4 regions of the Rhodococcus pseudokoreensis genome follow, and region 1 is predicted to be linked to each of the others. Evidence: riboswitches for the same ligand, from Rfam matches in the RefSeq annotation. Region 1 holds a riboswitch; each other region holds the start of a gene.
The links. A riboswitch is a leader RNA that binds a small molecule or an ion and turns the genes downstream of it on or off. The one in region 1 is predicted to bind thiamine pyrophosphate.
Positions count from the first base shown of each region.

Region 2: it holds a riboswitch for thiamine pyrophosphate, as region 1 does, so the genes downstream of both, JWS13_RS37985 (TenA family protein) here and JWS13_RS17455 (3-oxoacyl-ACP reductase) in region 1, are expected to answer to the same signal.
Region 3: it holds a riboswitch for thiamine pyrophosphate, as region 1 does, so the genes downstream of both, thiO (glycine oxidase ThiO) here and JWS13_RS17455 (3-oxoacyl-ACP reductase) in region 1, are expected to answer to the same signal.
Region 4: it holds a riboswitch for thiamine pyrophosphate, as region 1 does, so the genes downstream of both, thiC (phosphomethylpyrimidine synthase ThiC) here and JWS13_RS17455 (3-oxoacyl-ACP reductase) in region 1, are expected to answer to the same signal.

Region 1 is NZ_CP070619.1:2,693,801-2,698,238, forward strand. Features, by position in the region: gene JWS13_RS17450 (LLM class flavin-dependent oxidoreductase) at 1-1,009, opposite strand, end outside; gene JWS13_RS17455 (3-oxoacyl-ACP reductase) at 1,011-1,775, opposite strand; TPP riboswitch at 1,825-1,929, opposite strand; gene JWS13_RS17460 (MarR family winged helix-turn-helix transcriptional regulator) at 2,003-2,455, shown strand; gene JWS13_RS17465 (organic hydroperoxide resistance protein) at 2,458-2,880, shown strand; gene JWS13_RS17470 (oxidoreductase) at 2,902-3,780, opposite strand; gene JWS13_RS17475 (CocE/NonD family hydrolase) at 3,821-4,438, opposite strand, start outside.
Region 2 is NZ_CP070619.1:7,204,706-7,209,143, forward strand. Features, by position in the region: gene JWS13_RS37970 (ABC transporter ATP-binding protein) at 1-420, opposite strand, end outside; gene JWS13_RS37975 (ABC transporter permease) at 413-1,234, opposite strand; gene JWS13_RS37980 (ABC transporter substrate-binding protein) at 1,212-2,252, opposite strand; gene JWS13_RS37985 (TenA family protein) at 2,237-2,959, opposite strand; TPP riboswitch at 2,953-3,048, opposite strand; gene JWS13_RS37990 (NUDIX hydrolase) at 3,107-3,784, opposite strand; gene JWS13_RS37995 (carboxylesterase/lipase family protein) at 3,897-4,438, shown strand, end outside.
Region 3 is NZ_CP070619.1:6,425,833-6,430,270, reverse strand. Features, by position in the region: gene JWS13_RS34450 (ABC transporter ATP-binding protein) at 1-902, opposite strand, end outside; gene thiG (thiazole synthase) at 1,016-1,783, opposite strand; gene thiS (sulfur carrier protein ThiS) at 1,776-2,000, opposite strand; gene thiO (glycine oxidase ThiO) at 2,003-3,070, opposite strand; TPP riboswitch at 3,069-3,181, opposite strand; gene thiE (thiamine phosphate synthase) at 3,206-3,904, shown strand; gene JWS13_RS34425 (NUDIX hydrolase) at 3,905-4,438, opposite strand, start outside.
Region 4 is NZ_CP070619.1:6,434,586-6,439,023, reverse strand. Features, by position in the region: gene JWS13_RS34495 (N-acetylglutamate synthase, CG3035 family) at 1-923, shown strand, start outside; gene JWS13_RS34490 (exodeoxyribonuclease III) at 958-1,761, shown strand; gene JWS13_RS34485 (GNAT family N-acetyltransferase) at 1,798-2,160, opposite strand; gene JWS13_RS34480 (GNAT family N-acetyltransferase) at 2,259-2,642, opposite strand; TPP riboswitch at 2,777-2,885, shown strand; gene thiC (phosphomethylpyrimidine synthase ThiC) at 2,878-4,438, shown strand, end outside.

The DNA of each region.
Region 1 (4,438 bases):
GGATCGTGTCGTACCGGCCCTGCGGTCCGGTGAACTCCGACAGCGGCGGCAGCGCGGGAACGGGTGCGTCCAGTTCCCATGCGCTGCAGTCCTGCTGGACGAACATCGACAACTGCGCCAGCGATTGTTCGACGGGCAGGAGCGCGTCGAGTTCCGCCTTCTTCCGGCGCGCCTCCTCTGTGGTCGAGCCCACGTAGGTGACGAGACCGGGCATCACGGTCACGGCGTCGGCGTCGCGGCCCGCGGCGCGGATGCGCCGCTTCACGTCGCCGTAGTAACTCTGCGCGGCCGTGAGGTCGTAGGCGACGGCGTAGATGCCCTCGGCGCACCGGGCGGCCAGGTCACGGCCCTGATCCGACGCGCCCGCCTGGAACAGCACCGGACGCCCCTGCGGCGAGTGCGGCACGGTCAGCGGACCGTCCACGAGGAAATGCTTGCCCCGATGCCCGACCGGGTTCACCTTGGCCGGATCCGCGAAGAGACCCTCCCGGTCGAGCACGAGCGCGTCGGGCTCCCACGAATCCCACAGCGCGAGTGCCACCTCGACGAACTCCGCGGCGCGCGTATAGCGGTCGTCGTGCGGCGGCATCTCCTCGAGACCGTGATTGCGGGCCTCGGCGTCGAACATCGACGTCACCACGTTCCAGCCGGCGCGGCCGCCGCTGATGTGGTCGAGCGACGCCAGCATCCGCGCGGCGTGGAACGGGGTGTAGAACGTGGTGGACACGGTCGTCACGAGACCGACCCGCTCGGTCGCCCGCGCCATCGCGGACAGTGCGGTGAGCGGTTCGAGGAACCACATGCCCCCGGACGCGGGGTCGCGCACCGAATGTCCGTCGGCGAAGAACACGGCGTCGAGGCAACCCCGCTCCGCCGTCTGCGCCAGTTCCTCGTAGTAGGCGATGTCGCTGAGCCGCTCCACCTGCGAGGCGGGGTGCCGCCACGCGGCGCCGTGGTGCCCGCAGCCGAACAGGAACGCGTTGAAGTGCAGTTGCCGGGCGTCGCTCATGTCAGTCCTTGACCAGTCCGCCGTCGACGACGAGGTTCTGGCCGGTCACCGAGCGCGACCACGGGGACGCGAAGAACAGGACCGCGTCGGCGAACTCGTCGGGGGTGGTGACCCGCTGCAGCGGAGTGCTCGCCGCGATGAGGTCGAACACCTCGCCGGGGGTGGCGGCGCTCGCGTCGGTGGTGCGCAGCAGCCCGCCCGAGACCATGTTGACGGTGATGCCGTCGGGCCCGAGGTCGGCGGCGAGGGTGCGGGTCAGCGACAGCGCGGCGGCCTTGGCGGCGGTGTAGTCGTGGTACGGGACGACGGGGTTCTGGAACAGATTGGTTCCGATGTTCACGATGCGGCCGAACCCGAGCGCGCGCATGCCCGGCAGCGCGGCCTGCGTGGTGTTCAGGGTCGCCTGCACGCTGCCGCGCAACTGTGAGTCGAAGGCCTCCCACGTGATGACGTCCGCCTTGTCGCGTGCGTCGCCGTTGAAGGAGAAGTCGGCGAGGGCGTTGTTGATCACGGTGGTCACCGGCGATCCGAAGTGCGCTTCCGCGGCGGCGAACAGTGCTGCCACCTGCGCGGCATCGGTGACGTCTGCCTGAAGCGCGACCGCGCGGTCCGCACCCAGGGATGCTGCGAGTTCCTCCGCCGCATCCCGGCTGTTGCGGTAGTTCACGACCACCCGCGCGTGCTGCGCCGCGAACGAGCGCACGATGGCGGAACCGAGGCCCCGGCCACCGCCGGTCACCAGGACGATCTGCTTGTCGAGCTGCATTGCTGTCACCTTCCGATCGGTCGGCGACGAGACATCGGATGAGCGCATACGGCCGTCTCCGCGACATCCCTTCGCCGGCATTACCCAGTTCAGGTTCGACGGGTGTCTTCTCAGCCGCCCGGATCCTCGCTGGGCAGCACCCCGTGTCACTGGCCAACAGTGTAAGGGCATTCACCGTTTTCGATTTCTTGGTTGTGCACAACCTAGTTGTGTGCAACTATTCAGGGGTGACCGACAACCTCGCCCTCGACCGCCAGGTGTGCTTCGCGCTGTACTCGGCCTCCCGGGCGATGACCGCGAGATACCGGTCGATGCTCGACGCACTGGGCGTGACCTACCCGCAGTACCTCGTGCTATTGGTGCTCTGGGAACAGGACGGTCGCGGGGTGCGAGAGATCTGCGACGCCCTCGACCTCGACACCGGCACGCTGTCGCCACTACTCAAGCGCCTCGACATGCTGGGCCTGGTCGAACGCAGGCGCTCGTCGGCCGACGAACGCCGGGTCGGGATCCACCTCACCGAGAAGGGCGCGGGCCTCCGCACCGCCGCGGAGGGCATCCCCACCGAACTCGCCCGGTCGACGGGAATGGGCGTCGACGAACTCGTCGCCCTGCGGGACACCCTGTCGCGCCTCACCGAATCGCTCCACAGTTTCGAAACCCCAACAGGAGAGAAGTAACCATGAAGATCGTCTACACCGCCGAAGCCCTCGCAACCGGGGAAGGCCGCAACGGCCACGCCCGCACGTCCGACGGCCGGCTCGACCTGAACCTCGCCATCCCCACCGAGATGGGCGGGTCCGGCGACGGCACCAACCCCGAGCAGCTGTTCGCCGCCGGATACGCGGCGTGCTTCCACTCCGCACTCCAGCTCGTCGGGCGTCAGGCCGGGGCGAACGTCGCCGACTCGGCCGTCGGCGCCCGCGTCGGGATCGGCTCCACGGACGGCGGCGGATTCGGCCTCGCCGTCACCCTCGAGGTGTCCCTCCCCCACCTGCCGCGCGCGGAGGCGCTCGAACTGACGGAGAAGGCACATCAGGTGTGCCCCTACTCCAACGCCACCCGCGGCAACGTCGACGTCACCCTCGAGGTCACCGAAGACTGAGACACCTGCGCGGGCGTCGGGTCACCCGAACTTGTACTCGACGCCCGTCAGGTCCTCCGACAGCGACCACAGACCCTTCGCGGTCTGCTCGTCCCGCGACTTCTTGTTGGAGCCCACCACCTTCGGGTGGCCACGCTGCTCGAACAGGCCGTCCGGCCCGATGTAACTGCCGCCGATCACGTCGGGGGCGGTGGCCGCGAACAACATCGGCAGCGTCCCCATCTCCGCCGACTGCGCGAAGATCCGGTTGCCCACGGCCATCAGCTTGTCCTGCACCGATTCGGTGTGCGCCTGCAGATTGGTCGACGCGTAGCCGGGATGCGCGGCCACTGCCTTGACGGGCGACCCCGCCGCGGCCAGTCTGCGCTGCAATTCGTACGTGAACAGCAGATTCGCGAGTTTCGACTGCCCGTACGCGCTCCACCGGTTGTACTTGCGGCGTTCCCAGTTGAGATCGTCGAGGTGGATCGTCCCGGCCTGATGTGCCGCACTCGACATCGTGGCGACCCGATCGGTGATCTTGCCGAGCAGCAGTCCGGTCAACGCGAAGTGCCCGAGATGATTTGTGCCGATCTGCATTTCGAATCCGTCGGCGGTCTTGCGCTGCGGAACCGCCATCACCCCGGCGTTGTTCACGAGCACGTCGACGGAATCGACGCCGGCGGCGAACTCGCGCACCGACGCGAGGTCGGACAGGTCGAGACGGCGCACCTCGGCGTTGTCACCGATCGACCGCGCGACCACCTCACCCTTGTGGGTGTTGCGGCAGGCCAGCACGACGTGCGCTCCCGCCTTGCCCAGGGCCCGCGCGGCCACCTCCCCCAGACCACTGTTGGCGCCCGTGACGACGAACGTGCGGCCGCTCTGATCGACGATGTCCGAAGCTGTCCACTTGGTCATGCCGTCAACCCTACGGATCCCGGGACGCGGCGTGAACCCGTCACCACGCCTGCGCCCCGACCAGCGGCAGATTGAGGAAACTCGGCCGGTCCGGCGACAACGCCACGTGCTGCGGCTTCAGCTGGCTGTCCGCCAGAATCGGCCCGAGCGGCAGGTACCGGGGAACGCTGCCCGCGTACACGTCGACGCGCAACCGGTGCCCCGGCGCGAGGACCGCGTCGGTGGGCACGAAGTTGATGTCGACCGGTGTCACCTCACCCGGAATCAGCGGCTGACGGGCGGCCACCGTCAGATAGTGGTGCGGTTCGGTGTAGTCGCCGTTCGCCGACCTGGTGCTCTTCGAATCGTCCACGGCCCGCATCGAAGCGGTGAGCGCACCGTTGGTGAGCGGGGTCGACGTGCCGTCCGGGGCGACGTCGTTCAAAGTCACCGCCCAGAATCCGTCGGGCGCGTCCAGCACGGTCTCGAGGTGCAGGTTGACCGGACCCGACAGTTCCGTGGGCTGCGTGACGGGGGCGCTGGTGAACGTCAGGCCCTCGGCCTCGTTGAAGCGGGAGTCCTTGCTGCACACCGACCCGAAGACGACGGCCGCGCCCGCGGTGCCCTGCGTTCCGTCGCGGGAGCAGAGCCCGCGGAGACCGGGAGCGACGGTGAGCTG
Region 2 (4,438 bases), 4.5 Mb from region 1:
CTGGCTGGGCCGGGCGTCCTCGAACCCGCCGAGACCGAAGACGGAGAACAGTTCCCGCGCCTTGTCCCGCGCCTGTTTCCGGGGCACGCCCTGCACCTCGAGTCCGAGGGTGGTGTTGTCGAGAACGCTGCGCCACGGGAACAGCAGATCCTTCTGCGGCATGTACGCGCACTTCGACGGACCGCTGCCCGCGGGACGCACGGGTTCGCCGCCGATCGTGACGGTGCCGGTGTCCGGTTGGTCGAGTCCGGCGAGCATGGCGAACGCGGTGCTCTTCCCGCACCCGCTGGGGCCGATCACCGACACGAACTCGCCCGGTTCGACGGTGAACGAGACGTTGTCGAGGACGGGACGGATGCCGCCGCGGACGGGGAATCCCTTGCTCAGTCCGGACAGTGCGACGCGCGCGGTGTCACTCATGCCGGGCCCTTTCGTTCTTGATCCAGGGGGCGACGACGCGTTCGACCGCGAACGTGAGCAGGTAGAGGCTGACGCTGATCACGGCGGTCACGAGCACCGCCGCCAGCACGAGGTCGGTGCGGAACGAGTTCTTCTGCGTGGCCATGTAGATGCCGAGACCGGACGTGGCCCCGACGTATTCGGCGAACACGGCGCCCACGACGGCGTACGTGATGCCGATGCGCAGGGCGGTGAAGAACCGTGGGATCGCCGACGGCAACCGGACGTAGCGGAATTCCTGCCACCGTGAGGCGCCCATGCTGCGCAACAGCGCGCCCGCCTCCCGGTCGGCGGCGGCGAAACCCTCGATCAGGCCGATCGTCATCGGGAAGAACGTGGCGAGGGCGATCACGAGGACTTTCGGCAGCAGACCGAATCCGAACCAGATGATCATCAGTGGAGCGATCGCGATGATCGGCAGTGTCTGCGACACGACGAACAGCGGAACGAACGCGCGTCGCAGCCACGGCGAGAAGTCCACGAGTACGGCGAGGGCCCACGCGAAGAGCAGGGACACGGCGAACCCGATCAGCGTCACCTGCAGTGTCGCGGTCGCGTGACCGGAGATGGCGTCCCGCGCCTTCCAGCCCTGTTGGACGACCCGAAGCGGCGACGGCAGCACCTGCGGCCGGATACCGCTGACCGTCACGTACACCTGCCACGCGATCACCAGCAGTGCCACGACCACGACCGCGGGCAGCACCCGCCGCAGCAGCGGGGACGTGCCCGGGGCCGGGGTCCGGAGGGTCGGGTCAGGGCTGAGCGAGGTACTCATTGGTGAAATAGGTCGACCAGTCGGGTTCCGTGGTCAGCGGTGCCCCGTCGGGGCCGGTGAGCAGGCCGTGCTGGAACAGGAAACCGGAGTACCCCGCCCACTGCTCGGCCGTCTGTGTCCCGACCTTTCCTGAAGCGTCCTTCATGTACTGGGAGGACAGCATCTGCTGGCTCTCCCGCACGAGGGACTCGTCCGTGAAGGCGCCGGGGTTGGCGTCGATCAACATCTGTGCGGCCTCGTCCGGCCGGTCGGCGGCGAACTGATAGCCGCGCTGCAGGGCCTGGACGAACTTGCGGGCCTGCTCGGGGTGGTCTTCCATCCACTGCTCGTTGCCCTCGATGACGAGTGCGTACGCGTCCGGGAATCCGTAGTCGGTGTAGTGGAAGTAGCGCATCGGGGTGCCCCGGTGCTCGGCCTCGATACCCTCCCAGCCGAAGAACGACACGGTGAAGTCGGCGGTGCCGGAGTACACGGCCTCGTACGCCGACGTGCCGAGCGTGACGGTGGTGAATTCGCCCTTGCCGCCGTCGTTCCGGATGATCTGCTTCAGCGTCTCCTCGCCGTCCGGGTCCGCGAAACCGGCGTAGATCTTGCCGTCGAGATCCCGGGGGCGGGTGATGTCGGGGCGATCCGCCTTCACCGCGATGCCCGTCGCCCAGTGCTGCAGCGGGGCCATGACCGACGTGGTCTGGGCGCCCGCGGCCTTCGAGAACGTCGAGGAACTCTGGAAGCTCACGCCGAACTCGGCGTTACCGGCGTCGACAAGTGTGTCGGGCGAGGTGTCGTTGTACGGCAGCACCTGCACGTCGAGTCCGGCGTCGGCGAACCAGCCCTCCTGCTGGGCGACGAACAGACCGGTGTGGTTGGTGTTCGGCGTCCAGTCGAGTGCGAACCGGATGGTGTCGTCGGACTGCGAGTCGCCGGCGCAGCCGGTGAGCATCGACAGGGCCGAGACGAGGATGACGGCTGCGATGGCAGCGCGCTTGGAACGGGAGAAAAGTGTCACGACGCCGGCCATTCCTGCTTGTTGAGTGCGGTGTCCCAGAACATGAGTTCGTAGCGGCTGGCGATCGTGAACGCCTCCACCATCGCCTCGCGCTGGATGTCGGTCGCGGCCTCCGCGGCGGTGTCCACGAGTTCGCGGGCCTTCGCGACGGCGGCGTGGAACTCCTCCGCGTCGTACGTGGTCACCCACTGTGCGTACGGGTGCGACGGGTCGGCGGACAGCACCTCGCGGGCGCTCGCCGCGAGCCGGCGTCCCACGTCCGCGTAGATCCAGAAGCACGGCAGCACCGCGGCGGCGGACACCGCGTACGGCTCGGTGGCGGCGACCGCCGTCAGGTAGGAGATGTACCCGAGGCAGGCCTGCGAATGCTGCGGTTCGGCGTCCGACGCGGGGAGTCGTCCGCTGGTCAGCAGATTCTGGTGCAACGTCGCTTCGACCGTCGCGGCCTCGGCTGCCGAGCCGGCCCAGAAGCCGGCCTCAACGGGACCCGGCGCGTGCGCGGCGACCAGGGACAGGGCCTTCGCGTACCCGGTCAGGTACAGGAAATCCTGCTCGATGTACGTGCGGAACACGTCCAGCGGCAGTGTTCCGTCGCCGAGGCGGCGCAGGAACTCGAGTTCGTCGATCGCCTCGCGCAGCACCTTGGTCCGGTCCCACAAGTGGTCCGTGAATCGGGCGTGCTGGCCTGCGCCCGCAGCACCTTGGACAGAGCTATTCACAACGTTGACATCCCTTCGTCAGCATTACCTGAGCAGGTTCCCGGGTGTGTTCTCAGCCCCGCCCGTGCGGAGCACCCCGTGTCAGAACAAGCCGACCCTAGCACCGGCCGTGCCGCGAACGGAAAGGCCCCGGGTGGGTGGACGGGCTCAGCCGGCGAGGAACGCGGCCGCCCCCGGGGCGAGGGGCGCGGGGCCGCGCGTGTAGATCTCGGCGGGCCTGCCGGTCCCGACGACGGCCATGTCGCCGGTGTGCGCGAGCGCGGGCAGCATGTGCCGGCGGAACGAGTCCTTCGGGAGGGGGCGGCCGAACACCACCTCGTAGACCCGGCGCAGTTCGAGCACCGTGAACGTGTCGTCGGCCAGGCCCGACGGGTCGACGGACCGCGCGTACCGCTCGCGGAGGTCGGCGACGGCGAGGGTGACGACGTCCGCGTGGTCGAACGCGAGGTCCTGCGTCACGCGGTCGCCGTCGACGGGGATCAGCAGGGCGTCGCGGGGGAGGGCAGTGCGGGGCAGCGCCGCGCCGTGCGTCATCGACAGCACCCACCCGCGGTCGTCGCGGGCGGGGTCGTCGAACATCGCCAATTGGTGGAACTCGGCGCCGGCCAGGCCTGCCTTGATCCGCAGGCACCGCTCGGCGGCGTCGCGCAGCCGCTCGCCTTCGTGGAGGAAGGTGCCGGGAAGCGCGAGCCGGCCCGAACGGTGCGGAACCACAAGCACTTTCAGCTCGGCGCCGTCCACGGTGAGGACGGCGACGTCGACCGCCACGGACGGCCGCGGGTAGTCGAGGAGGCTCTTGCCCTCGGGATCGGTCGATGCGGCCACGGAGGAAATGTTAGCGCGCGGTTGATCTATGTCACGTTCGAACGGTCCTGCCTGCGCATCGTTGGTAGTTTGGCGGGAGATTCCCGTACGCGCTGCGTGAGGAGATTCGGCCGTGGATGTCGAGAAGTCAGGCGACACACTCGTCGTCCGCGCCCGGGACGGCGACGTGCGCGGCTATCCCGAAGGCGACGTCTACGCGTGGAAGGGGATCCCGTTCGCCGCCGCCCCCGTCGGCGATCTGCGGTTCCGGGCGCCGGCCCCGCCCGCCCCGTGGGACGGCGTGCGCGACTGCGTCGACTTCGGCCCGATGGCCCCGCAGGGTCACGGCACCGCCGTCCCGATCGACGCCGGACTCGAGATGGACGAGGACTGCCTGTCGGTCAACGTGTGGGCCCCCCGGCCCGACGGCACCCCGCGGCCGGTGATGGTGTGGATCCACGGCGGCGCCTACTGCCTGGGAACCGCAGCTCAGGGCATCTACAACGGTCGGATCCTGTCCACTCTCGGCGACGTCGTGCTGGTCTCGTTCAACTACCGGGTGGGAGCGCTCGGCTTCCTCGACCTGTCGTCGTTCTCGACGGCGGAGCGGGTGTTCGAGACCAACTGCGGGCTACGCGATCAGGTCGCCGCCCTCGAATGGGTGCGCGAGAACAT
Region 3 (4,438 bases), 3.7 Mb from region 1:
TGGTACTGCACGTCGTCTCCGGTCAACTTCATGAAGGCGTCTTCCAGCGATCCGCGCTGAGATGCCAACTCGTGCAGGACGATGCCCTGCGAACCGGCGATCCCGCCGACGACGTCCGTCGACGAATCCACCACGACGAGCGCCTGCTGCCCGTCGGATCCGTCCTCGCGCACGGTGAGCCCGTTGGACGTGAGCGCGCTGCGCAGCGCGTCCAACTGTGGGCTCCGCACGCGCACCGTCGATTCCGAGGACTTGCTGACGAACTCGGACACGGTGGTGTCGGCGATCAGCCGGCCGCGGCCGATGACCACCAGATGTTCTGCGGTGAGCGCCATCTCGGACAGCAGGTGGCTCGACACCAGCACGGTGCGGCCCTCGGCGGCGAGGCGCTGCATGAACTTCCGGATCCAGACGATGCCCTCCGGGTCGAGCCCGTTCACCGGCTCGTCGAACAGCAGCACCTTCGGGTCGCCGAGCAGGGTGGCGGCCAGGCCCAGTCGCTGGGACATGCCGAGCGAGAACCCGCCGGCCTTCTTCCCCGCCACCTCGGTGAGCCCGACGAGGTGCAGCACCTCGTCGACGCGGCTCTTCGGCAGCGAGTTGGACGCCGCCATCCACTGCAGGTGGGCGCGGGCCGAGCGGTTGGGGTGCACCCATTTCGCGTCGAGCAGGGCCCCCACCGTCCGCAGCGGCTGCACCAGGTCGCTGTACGGTTTGCCGTCGATCAGCGCGCTGCCCGCCGTGGGGCGGTCCAGCCCGAGGATCATGCGCATCGTCGTCGATTTGCCTGCACCGTTCGGGCCGAGGAAGCCGGTGACCATACCCGGCTTCACGTTGAACGTCAGGTTGTCCACCGCCTTCGTCGCACCGAAGGTCTTTGTCAGTCCCCTCACTTCAATCATGATGAGAAGGATGCCGGAACCTGCGGCCGGCGCGCATCGGCCGCAGGTCTACTCCCGACTCGTCCCCTGGTACCGGTCGGACCCTGAACCAGACCCCGACGCGACCCCGAGATCTACGACGACGCCTGCGCCCAGAACCGCTTGGGGATGCGGCCGGCGTGACGTGCCTCGTATCCCGCCACCACGGCCCCGCGCATCGCCGACGCCATGAGCGCCGGATCCTTCGCCCTGGTCACCGCGGTGGCCAGCAGGACGGCGTCGCAGCCGAGTTCCATCGCGAGGGTCGCGTCGCTGGCGGTCCCGATGCCGGCGTCGAGGATGACCGGTACCCCGGCACCGTCCACGATCATCTCGATGTTGTGCGGGTTCGCGATACCGAGCCCGGTGCCGATCGGCGAACCCAGCGGCATCACGGCCACGCAGCCGACGTCCTCGAGCCTGCGGGCCAGCACCGGGTCGTCGGTGGTGTACGGCAGGACGACGAACCCGTCGTCGACCAGTTGCTCGGCGGCGCTGACCAACTCGATGGCGTCGGGCATGAGGGTGCGTTCGTCGGCGATGACCTCGAGCTTCACCCAGTCGGTTTCGAGCGCCTCCCGGGCAAGTTGCGCCGTCAGCACCGCCTCCGCCGCCCCGCGACAGCCCGCGGTGTTGGGCAGCGGCGCGATGTCGAGCCGGCGCAGCAGATCCAGCACCCCGGTGCCGCCGACGGCGTCGACGCGGCGCATCGCGACCGTGGTCAGCTCGGTGCCGGACGCGACGAGCGCCTCTTCGAGCACCGTCAGGTTGGCGGCGCCGCCGGTGCCCATGATCAACCGTGAACCGAACGTGCGGCCCGCGATCGTGAGGCCCTTCTGCACGCCGGGCGTCGTGTCAGCCACCCTGCACCGCCGTCAGGATCTCGATCTCCCAGCCCCGGACCACGAGCTCGTCCCACCGGGCGCGGGGGAACACGGCGCCGTTCACGGCCACCGCGATGCCCTTGGTCGGCAGGTTCAGCGCCTCCAGCAGCCCGGTGACGGTCAACGGTTCCGTGAACTCGTGATCCTCGCCGTTGACGCTGATGCCGATCGGCACCACTACTTGCTGCTCACTCATCTCTACCTCGCTACTTTCTCGAACCGTTCGGGGTCGGCGGCCTTCGCCTCGACCAGTGCCGAGCCCTCCAACAATGCCACCGTCGCGTCGGCGGTCACCGGGGTGAGCAGAATGCCGTTGCGGCCGTGTCCCGTCGCCACCACGACCCGATCGGACACCCGGCCGATCAGCGGCAGGTTGTCCGGGGTCATCGGACGCAGACCCGCCGAGATCTCCCGCAGTTCGTACTCGCCGATGGCGGGCATCAAAGCCTCCGCATCCGCGATCAGATCCCGCACACCGGCCACCGTGACCTGCGTGTCGTTGCCCGATTCGTACTGGGTGGCGCCGACGACGATGCCGTCGGCACGCGGCACCAGGTACGCGGGCCTGCCGTGGACGCTGCCGCGGATGGTCCGGCCCGGCGCGGGTGTCACCCCGGGACGGGCCCGCAACCGCAGGATCTCGCCCTTCACCGGGCGCACCGGAAGTCCCGGCCACAGTGCCGGTGACGCGACGCCCGCGGTGACGACGATCTGGTCCGTGCCGAGGCCGTCGAGACTGCGCACGGCCTCACCGATCAGCTCCACCCCGGCGTCGACGGCGCACTTCTGCAACGCCTGCAGGAGCAGCCTGTTGTCGACGGCCAGTTCGTCGACGGCCAAGAGCCCCAACCGGACTCCGCGACCCAGCATCGGCTCGAGCGCGCGGACTTCGGCGCGATTCAGGATCTGCAGATCCCGGCCCTGCGCCCCCACCCACTCGGCGATGGTCCGGAGGTCTTCGGCGTCGGCGCCGTCCAGCGCGACGGTGAGCGAACTCTCCGACGTGAACAGGTCGACGCCGGCCCCGGCCTCCAGTTCCTTCCCGAACTCGGGCCACCGGTCGAGCGACGCGCTCCCCAGTTCGAGGACGCTCTCCTCACCGGGCCAGCCCTCGGACAACGGGGCGAGCATGCCGCCCGCCACCCAGGACGCTCCCGAACCGATCGACGGGTCGTACAGCTTCACCGACCAGCCGTTGCGGGCTGCTCGCCACGCAATCGACAGGCCGATCACTCCGCCTCCGACGACGGATACCGATCTCGCCATTGAACTCCACCTCACTTCCTGCGCCGGCATGATCCGGGTCAGGTATGACGGTCGGGCTCGGCGTGAGCCCCTCTCAGCCCCACGTTCCCCGGGACTCCCGTGTTGCACTTTCACCGTAGAGGCTACCGTCATGCCGTGACCACCTCGCATCACAGCAACCTCACGGACCGTCGGCGCCGCCTCGGAACAGCACGTTTGTACCTGTGCACCGATGCTCGGCGCGAGAAGGGCGACCTGGCGCAGTTCGCCGAGGCCGCGCTGTCCGGCGGCGTCGACATCATCCAGCTCCGCGACAAGGGCTCGGCCGGTGAGAAGAAGTTCGGCACGATGGACGCCAGGGACGAACTGGCGGCACTGTCGGTGCTCGCGGCCGCGGCCAGGCGGCACGGGGCGCTGCTCGCCGTCAACGACCGGGCCGACATGGCGCTGGCCGCCGGCGCCGACGTCCTGCACCTCGGTCAGGGCGACCTGCCCGTCCCCTACGCGCGGACCGTGGTGGGTTCGGACGTCCTGATCGGCCGGTCCACGCACAGCCGCGCACAGGCCAGCCTCGCGGCGATCGAGGACGGCGTCGACTACTTCTGCACCGGACCGGTGTGGGCGACGCCCACCAAGCCCGGGCGGACCGCGTCGGGCATCGACCTGGTGCGCTCGACCGCCGACTCCGCACCGAACCGCCCGTGGTTCGCGATCGGCGGCATCGACGAGTCCCGGGTTCCGGAGATCCTCGCCGCGGGCGCCGACCGCATCGTCGTCGTGCGGGCCATCACCGAGGCCCGCGACCCGCAGGCCGCCGCGCGCTCACTGTCCGCCCTGCTGCAGCAGAACGCGTAGTTACGCCTGCGCGAGCCAGTCGTGCACCGTGGCGGGCGGCAGGATCACGACGGTGGCGGGCAGCTGTTCGATCAGGTGGGGGTCGGTGGTGACGACCGCGGTCACCGTTCCCAGTGTGGTGCCGTGACCTGCCGGTTCGGCGAGGCGACCGACCGTGTCCAGTGCCTCGAGCACCTCGACCCGCGGCAGCCACCCGTAGGTGCCGTCCGGCAGGTGCACGGTGCGGGGCAGTGCCCTCGACAGCTGCGCCGGCGCGCCGCGCTCCCCCAGGACGTCGTGCCGGTCGAGCAGCAGTCGCACCTCGGTGGTGCGTAGTTGCGGCCACCCCGCTTCGAATCCGGGGTGCAGTGGCAGCCCGGCGACGTCCGTTTCCCGCACCCAGCGCAGTTCGGTGCTCTCACCGTTCGCGACGGTGGGCAGCGGGCGCTCGGCGTCGGCGATCACCGTGGTGTAGCTCCAGCCGCTGGCGGCTTTCATGGTGACGACCTCGGTGCGGACGCGGATCGCCGCGCTCTCGATGCCGGCTTCCTCGTG
Region 4 (4,438 bases), 3.7 Mb from region 1:
ACCAGTTGCCGCCCGGTTCCAGCCATCCGATGACCGACGTCATCGGGGTGCTGGAGAGCGTCGAGCCGGTCGTGGTCGTCCGCGACGCGGCCGGCTCCGCGATCGAAGTGGAGCCGGAGCGGGTGGTCGCGCTGAAGGCGGTCCCCGCGCGACCCGTGCGGGCGAGCGAGATCCGGTCCCTCGAACTGGCCTCCGCCGACGGCTGGCCGGGGATCGAGCATGCCTGGATCGACGGCTGGCTCGCCCGGTACGGCCACGGCTTCACCGGACGCGCCAACTCGGCGGCGCCGCTCGGCGACCGCGGGTCGGTCGGGAGTCTGGACGACCCCTCTCCCGGAGGCACGCTCGACCGCCTGCGCGAGTGGTACGCCGAACGGGACCGCCCGCTGCGGTTGCTGATCCCCGATCGCCTGGGCGAGGTGCCGCTGGGCTGGAACGTCAGCGACGAAGTGGTCGTGATGGCCGCCGACGTCGACAACCTGGCGCTGCCGGAGGGTCCGCGGACCACGACCGTCACCGATCACCCCGATCCGGATTGGCTCGCCCTGTACCGCTACCGCGGGTCCGCGCTGCCCGACTTCGCGGTCGACGTGCTGAACGCGGTCCAAGGCGGGATGCTCGGCTTCGGCCGGATCGGCGCCGCCGACTCGGCGCTCCTCGCCGTCGCCCGCGGATCCGTCACGACCGCGCCCGACGACCGCCGATGGGTCGGACTCACCGCGGTCGAGGTGGCGCAGGACCACCGCCGCCGCGGAATCGGCAGCCTGATCTGCGGCGACATGATCAATTGGGGACGCGAGCACGGCGCGACCCACGCGTGCCTGCAGGTCGCCGTCGAGAACGAGGGTGCGCAGGCGATGTACCGGAACGTCGGCTTCGTCGCGCACCACCGGTACCGCTACGCCACCGAACCCGGCGGCTGAAAATCTGTCGGCCAGTGCCGCTAGGGTGGCTGCCGTGCGCATCGCAACCTGGAACGTGAACTCTGTTCGTGCCCGTACCGACCGGATCCTGGACTGGCTCCAGCGGTCCGACGTCGACGTGCTGGCGATGCAGGAAACCAAGTGCAAGGACGAGCAGTTCCCGTACGAGCGGTTCCGCGAACTGGGGTACGAAATCGCGCACGTGGGCCTCAGCCAGTGGAACGGCGTCGCGATCGCGTCCCGCGTCGGCCTCGACGACGTGCAGATCGGCTTCGAGGATCAGCCCGGTTTCCACAAGGACCCGGAGGTCGCCCCCGCGCAGGAAGCCCGCGCGATCGGCGCCACCTGCAACGGCGTCCGCATCTGGAGCCTGTACGTCCCCAACGGCCGTGAGCTCGCCGATCCGCACTACACGTACAAACTGGAGTGGCTGGCGAAGCTGCACACGGACGCGGTCGGATGGCTGGACCGGAATCCGGACGCGCAGATCGCGCTGGTCGGCGACTGGAACGTTGCGCCCACCGACGAGGACGTCTGGGATCCGGCGCTGTTCGAGGGCAAGACCCACACGTCCGCCCCCGAGCGGGAGGCCTTCCAGGCGTTCGTCGAATCGGGATTCGCCGACGTCGTCCGGCCACACACCCCCGGTCCGGGTGTCTACACCTACTGGGACTACACCCAGCTGCGGTTCCCGAAGAAGCAGGGCATGCGCATCGACTTCGTGCTCGGGTCGCCCGCCCTCGCCGGCCGTGTCGACAAGGCCGAGATCGACCGCAACGAACGCAAGGGCAAGGGCGCCAGCGATCATGCGCCCGTCATCGTCGACCTCGGCGACTGAGGCGCAGCAACCCGAGACGAACGGCGCCCCCGGGGTCTAGTCGGCGACCAGAATGTCGAGATGCTCCGGGTTCAGCGCCACGTAGCGCCGGACGTACGTGCAGATGGGGCGCACCTTCCAGCCGCGCCGGCGCGCCGACCCCAGCGCCTCACGAACCAAGACTGCGGCGAGACCGCGGCCACCGAGGTCTTCCACGATCACCGTGTGCATGAACGCGACGACCTCGCCGGGCCTGGCGGTGAACCCGGGGATGTCGTCCTCGTCGCGATAGCCGAGGATGCCGACCAGCTCGTCCCCCAGCCACAGATCGAATCGTTCGTGGGCAGGGTTGTCGAGTACGCGAGCATCAGCGGCAGTGATGCTCCCCGACGGCTCGGGAACGTTCGAAATGTGATCCATGCCACTCATGGAAACAGTTCCCGGGCGGCCTCGCGAGTGGAATCACCGGCCCCGGAACCGTTTCGTTGCCGACGAGTGGTCGATTCGTGTCCCGGCCGTCAGGCCTCCACCGGGACCACGAGGTCGCGGTACTCGGGATGCCCGGCGACGAAGCGCTGCACATAGGTGCACACGGGCCGGACCTTCCAGCCGTACCCGCGAGCGAGGTCGAGGGAGCGCCCCACCATGAGTGCGGCGAGTCCGCGGTGACCGAAGTCCTCCACGATCACCGTGTGCATGAACGAGACCACCGGAGCCTGACGCCCCCGGCCCCTCTGTCCCGGCGGCCGGGCCACCACGCCCACTCCCGCGCCCGCACCCGGCGGGGTGTCCGCGAGGGCGAAATACCCGAGGATGCCGACCAGGTCACCACTCAGTCGGAGTTCGAATCGGTTCTGATCGGCGTTGTCGATCACGTCCACAACCTGCGCGTCCGTCAGCATGGCTATCTCCTGGGGGTATGTGTCGTAATCGAAATGTGATGTTCATCACCCTTTATACCGATGCACGGAACCGCTGTCCAAGTTTCCCCCGAATGTTTCACTCACAGAGATCTCGGTTACAGTCTCCGGGACAACTACACATCCACGGGGGCTCGCACCAGCGGGCTGAGAGGACGGCTAGGGGCCGTCGACCGTCGAACCTGTCCGGGTAATGCCGGCGTAGGGAGCATCATCGATGAGCACAACCATATCTACAGCCACGTCCGTCACCACGGGACCGATCCAGGGCAGCACCAAGCAGTACCTGCAGTCGGGCGACGACATCCGGGTGCCGGTCCGGCGCGTTCACCTCACCAACGGTGAGCACCTCGACGTGTACGACACGTCGGGCCCGTACACCGACGCGGACGCCACGATCGACCTGGACGCGGGGCTTCCGCACCTGCGGGCGCCGTGGATCGCCGACCGGGCAGGCACCCAGCTCGACGCCGCCCGCGCCGGAACCGTCACTCCCGAGATGCGGTACTGCGCAGCACGAGAGGGTGTTTCACCCGAGACGGTGCGCGTCGAGGTCGCGGCGGGTCGCGCCGTGATCCCGGCCAACCGCTGCCACCCCGAACTCGAGCCGATGATCATCGGCAAGGCGTTCGCGGTCAAGATCAACGCGAACATCGGCAACAGCGCGGTGACGTCGTCCATCGCGGAAGAAGTCGAGAAGATGGTGTGGGCGACGCGGTGGGGCGCGGACACCATCATGGACCTGTCCACCGGCAAGAACATTCACGAGACCCGGGAATGGATCCTGCGCAATTCGCCGGTGCCCGTGGGAACCGTGCCGATCTACCAGGCGCTGGAGAAGGTCGGCGGCGATCCGACGGCACTCACGTGGGAGATCTACCGCGACACCGTGATCGAGCAGTGCGAGCAGGGCGTCGACTACATGACGGTCCATGCCGGGGTGCTGCTCCGCTACATCCCGCTGACCGCACGCCGGGTCACCGGCATCGTCTCCCGCGGCGGTTCGATCATGGCGGCGTGGTGTCTGGCCCATCACCGGGAATCGTTCCTGTACACCCACTTCGACGAACTCTGCGAGATCCTCCACCGCTACGACGTCACGTTCTCTCTCGGTGACGGTCTGCGCCCCGGGTCCATCGCGGACGCCAACGACGAGGCGCAGTTCGCGGAGCTCCGCACCCTCGGCGAGCTCACGAAGATCGCGAAATCGCATGGCGTGCAGGTGATGATCGAAGGTCCCGGGCACGTGCCGATGCACAAGATCGTCGAGAACGTGCGGCTCGAGGAGGAGTTGTGCGAGGAGGCGCCGTTCTACACGCTCGGACCGCTGGCCACCGACATCGCACCGGCGTACGACCACATCACGTCCGCGATCGGGGCGGCGATGATCGCGCAGGCCGGTACCGCGATGCTCTGTTACGTCACCCCCAAGGAGCACCTGGGGCTGCCGAATCGGGACGACGTCAAGACCGGGGTCATCACGTACAAGATCGCGGCGCACGCCGCCGACCTCGCGAAGCAGCATCCGCGGGCGCAGGAACGGGACGACGCGCTGTCGAAGGCCCGGTTCGAGTTCCGCTGGCACGACCAGTTCGCGCTGTCCCTCGACCCGGACACGGCGCGGGAGTTCCACGACGAGACGCTGCCCGCCGAGCCGGCGAAGACGGCCCATTTCTGCTCGATGTGCGGCCCGAAGTTCTGTTCCATGCGGATCTCCGCCGACGTGCGGGAGTACGCGCAGCAGCACGGGCTCGATTCGATCGAAGCCATCGAGGCGG